Regions from separate parts of the Limibacter armeniacum genome, predicted to be linked through region 1. Evidence: riboswitches for the same ligand, from Rfam matches in the RefSeq annotation. Region 1 holds a riboswitch; the other holds the start of a gene.
What was found. Region 1 has a riboswitch for S-adenosylmethionine ahead of V6R21_RS05575 (hypothetical protein). Riboswitches for the same ligand answer to the same signal wherever they lie in the genome.
Positions count from the first base shown of each region.

Region 1 (2,405 bases):
GTATGTAAAAGGAGAGCAGGACCAGGATTTTAGGAAATGCGGGGTGATACAGCAGTATAGCGAAAGTTATGATCACTTCAAGCTGCTGGTGGGGAATGAAGGCGAGAAGAAGTTCTACCTGGACATGCACAAGGTAAAGGAATAGCGTATTGACAAGCCGCTTGATCGGTTATAAAAGCAGCCTGATACACGATCGTTTCAGGCTGTTTTTTTATGCTTATCCTTGGCTATTGCGGTGATCATAGATCTAATAAAGATCGGGACATGTGGCGATGGGTTTAAAGTATTTGTAAGAAAAGTAGGCTACTTTAATGATACTATTGTAGTTGTATTATTTCAAGAACACTTATTAAATCATATTTTTTATAATCATTTTAAAACTAAAACTAATAATGAGAAAAGCACTCATCTCCTTGTCGATGGTAGCATTACTTACTGGTTGTATGCAAACTAGATACATTACAGAACAGTATATCAAAACCAATGTAGAGAAGCACACAGAAGGAGAGTATAGTACGATTAGAACCTATACTGTATTTAAGGGTAAATCATATAATAGTAATTCTTATTTAGAACTCACAGGTTATAAATATAGGGATATTTCAAAATTGGTAATCGGTGCCGATAAATATTATCCGGACCGGAAGCAATTCGAGACTGATCAGACAAGAATAGCAGACATTACTTATATAGAACTGACATTAGAGCAGTGTAAAGCTATTTTACAAAACTATCAAATCCTTCAGGAGAAGATTAATAAAGAAAAACCTCTAAGAAACGAGGAAGTTTATCATGACTATACTGTATCAAAAGATTTATTCATTAGCTATAGAAAAGCGAAGGGGAGTATCTCGTCTACCTATATTGAATTTTGGGTACAAGGGGAGAAGTTTGTTGTTTCTACACCGATCATTATGGACAAACTTCGTAAGTTCATGGACTATGTAAAAGTGACTCCAGTACAGAATAAGGCTGTGTAATTGATAAATATGAGTCATCCCAATAATAACTCGGGATGACTCATATTCCGGTTATCCTCAACCTTACTTATTAGGATTGTCCTTTTTATTATCATCAGATTTCCCGAAGAACTTCTTGGTAGAGGTATTTATAAAAATATTTTGGATTAATTATAAAAAGAATCCTATACTTACAGTAGCATCAAGAATCCCATGGAAGGGGATACCAACCGAGCAAGACAAGCCACGGTGGTCCAGTGCGATGTGGTCCGAACCTCTTTTGGAGCAGGACAAAAAAATGCGCCTCACTATTTTCCTTCCCATTTCCTGATGCCATTTGGTTTATTTTTCACAACAAAACTAGAATGGTAATGGCAACACAATCATTTACAGAACTAATCAAGGAGTGTCGCTTGACGCTACACCGTGACAGTACCGAGCAACTGGTTGGGTACTTTAACAGACTCGTGGGCAACAAGGGATTTGCCACAAGAAAGGGGGCATATATGATTGCCCTTGCAGGAGAGTTGATCTCACGTGACCCTTCGCTGGCATCGAAGATAGTGTGTCAGTCTTCCTACCTGGAATTATGGCCCATCTACAACCTGAATAGCTGCCAACTGCTGTTTGGGGGCAATTGTATATCATTTGACCGGTGTATCAAGCTGAAAGAGGGAAAGCTTTCGATTGAGAACTGATTCCTCTTGCATGGGCCTGACTTCGATTGGGAGGAAGGCCCCCCTTCATTTTTACTGAAACAAGACTTCAATACCATGGAAAAGGTATATTACTGGTTCATTGAATGGCTGACCTCGCCTGTCACGGATTACATGACAGATCTAAGGGTTATGTTTATAGTAACAGTTGTTATGGGAGTGCCTTCGTGGCTTGATATAAGGGCTCTTAAAAAGAGGATTGCCAAGTCCAACAAGGAGCTTGAAGACGAAAAAAGGGGGAGAAAGAAGTGAATTTCGTAACTTCTCTTCCAAAAAGCGATGCCCGACAAGTTTAGCCCCGAAGTACGCAGCAGGATCATGGCCTCGATCAAGGGCAAGGATACGAGGCCTGAGCTGATTGTGAGGCGCTACCTGCACCGCCATGGCTTCCGCTTCCGGCTGCACGGCAGGTACAGGGGCAAAGTCCTGCCTGGCAAACCTGACATCGTGTTACCCAAGTACAAGACCGTGATCTTTGTCCATGGCTGCTTCTGGCATGGGCACCAAGACTGCAAGTACTACAAGCTGCCCAAGACCAACACAGAGTTTTGGCGTTGGAAAATCGCTCGGAACCGAGCCAATGACATTAGCCACCGTATGGACTTGTTGAGGGAAGGGTGGAATGTGATGACGGTTTGGGAGTGTGCTATTAGGTATGACAAAGAAAGGACCCTGAAAGTGCTAGATAGCTTGGTTGATATGATCAAGGTATGAGAATAATACTATTTAT
Region 1 covers NZ_JBAJNO010000007.1:1,289-3,693, forward strand. Annotated here, with positions in the region: gene V6R21_RS05565 (hypothetical protein) at 1-145, shown strand, start outside; gene V6R21_RS05570 (hypothetical protein) at 393-980, shown strand; SAM-I-IV-variant riboswitch at 1,154-1,267, shown strand; gene V6R21_RS05575 (hypothetical protein) at 1,331-1,657, shown strand; gene V6R21_RS05580 (hypothetical protein) at 1,733-1,927, shown strand; gene V6R21_RS05585 (very short patch repair endonuclease) at 1,955-2,389, shown strand.

Region 2 (2,405 bases), on a different contig from region 1:
CGCTTTGACATCGTAGGTGACTCAGACCCTGTCATGCATATGAAGGAGACGATCGAGAAAGTAGCTCCTACTGATGCAAGAGTGATGATTACAGGACCTAATGGTTCGGGTAAAGAACTGGTGGCAAGATGGATCCATGGAAAAAGTGATCGATCAGCAAACCCTTTGGTTGAGGTGAACTGTGCCGCTATTCCAGCTGAATTGATTGAAAGTGAATTGTTTGGTCATGAGAAAGGCTCTTTTACCTCGGCTCATAAACAAAGGATCGGTAAGTTTGAGCAGGCAGATGGAGGTACACTTTTCTTGGATGAGATCGGTGATATGAGCCTTTCAGCTCAGGCAAAAGTGTTGAGAGCACTTCAGGAAAACCGCATTACACGTGTTGGAGGTGATAAAGACATCAAGGTAGATGTACGAGTATTGGCGGCTACCAACAAGGACCTGAAAGAGATGATTGCCGAGAATAAATTCCGAGAAGACCTTTATCACAGGTTAAGTGTAATTGTAATAAAGGTACCTTCCCTGAATGACCGTAAAAATGATATTCCACTTTTGGTTGAGCGTTTCTTGGAAGATATTGCTGCAGACTATGGTAAACCTAAAATGACGATTACCGAAGCAGCATTAGAAAAACTGAAAGGACATGACTGGACAGGAAATATTCGTGAGTTGCGAAATGTAATTGAAAGACTGACAATTATGTCAAGTAAGGAAATTACAGAAACAGATGTTGAGAGGTATTGCTTTATGTAATACTAAACTCAAAAAACCGGATGACGAAAGCATCCGGTTTTTTTTGTTAGGTCCATTCTGACTTCTATGACTCACAAAGCCATTTTTTAAGATTCTTAGGAAGTTTATCCGGAAATGTCTAGTTTTGCGCTGCTTATCAAGAAAGATGGAGGGACTGGGCCCGATGAAATCTTAGCAACCTGGTGTTACAAGGTGCTAACTCCCAGCCTGTATGGCAGCAATGTCCGGGCAAAGATGAGATCTGACAAATTTCCCCACCTTTCCCCTTCCTTGATAGCTTTTCCCTGAATAGATTCTTAATTTAAGATAAGGGTTGCAGGAGCTGTATTGACCCCAAAAAGTAGAGGAGGTTACATACTTTAATTACTAATAAATGAATCGTCTTTTAAGAACACTGTTCTGCTTGGCGGTACCCTTATTGGTTACATCTTGCTTTGAAATTCGTGAAGATATATACCTAAAACATGATGGTACAGGCCGCTATGAAATGATGCTTGATTTCTCAGAAGCCAAGACCATTTTAGAGCAGGTAAATATTAGTTCGTCTCATATTCCAGGCTTTTGGGAAGGAAACAATCCTTTTTTGCACATGGACTCAGTGATGCAGAAACAAGCTTATCAGGTAGCGACCCAATTTGGAATAAGAGACAGTAAAGCTTTGGTAGATCATCAAAACTTTAGATACGGAATAGGGTTTACCTTTAAAAGTGTGGCTTCACTGAACAATGCACTGGTAACGGTTGCCAATTGGCATGGTAAGGAACATGAGTTTTACAGTTATGCAAAAGGAAAGTTAAAACGAAATGAAGTCTTTTACTGGAATGGGTTAACTGAAAAACTGGAGAGTGAGTCTTTACATCAAGAGAATGTTGAGGAATATGCGAAAGAACTTTATAACCGAGCAGGGTATGAGTGGGTTCTACATACAGAAGGTAAAGTCAGTAAGATAAGTAACAAGGGGGTATCACTATCAGAGGATAGCAGTACTGTAAAGTATAGAACTAAGTTAAAGTTTGTGAAGGAGGGAAACGTAAAACTCCGAAATACAATTAAATTTTAAGACTTTGGATATGTTATAAGGTTAGCCATCAATGACAATAGTCTGCTTTTTAGAAGCATAACGATCAGCGAAACCCTATGATAGCCCATAATTATATATAGAATCATTTATAAATACAGAATATCAATATGTCATACTTATTCACTTCAGAGTCTGTGTCAGAAGGACACCCAGATAAAATTGCGGATCAAATTTCAGATGCGATCCTTGATGCTATGCTACAACAGGACCCGGATTCAAGGGTAGCTTGTGAGACAATGGTGACAACAGGACTAGTAGTAGTGGCTGGCGAAATTACGACAAAGGCATATGTTGAAATCCCTGATATTGTAAGGGAAACAATTGCTAAAATCGGTTATGACGAAGATGACTATCAGTTCTCGGCAGACTCTTGTGGTGTACAGGTGGCATTACATAGCCAATCTCCTGATATTGCACAGGGTGTTAACGAAGGAGAAGGAATAGATAAAGAGCAAGGAGCAGGAGATCAGGGAATGATGTTCGGCTATGCTACCAACGAAACGCGTGAGTACATGCCAATGGCATTGGCTTACTCGCACAGACTGGTAAAGGAATTAGCTAGAATCAGAAA
Region 2 covers NZ_JBAJNO010000009.1:2,305,532-2,307,936, reverse strand. Annotated here, with positions in the region: gene V6R21_RS27435 (sigma-54-dependent transcriptional regulator) at 1-753, shown strand, start outside; SAM riboswitch class I at 884-994, shown strand; gene V6R21_RS27430 (hypothetical protein) at 1,127-1,813, shown strand; gene metK (methionine adenosyltransferase) at 1,942-2,405, shown strand, end outside.
Region 2: another riboswitch for S-adenosylmethionine. It lies ahead of V6R21_RS27430 (hypothetical protein); the one in region 1 lies ahead of V6R21_RS05575 (hypothetical protein).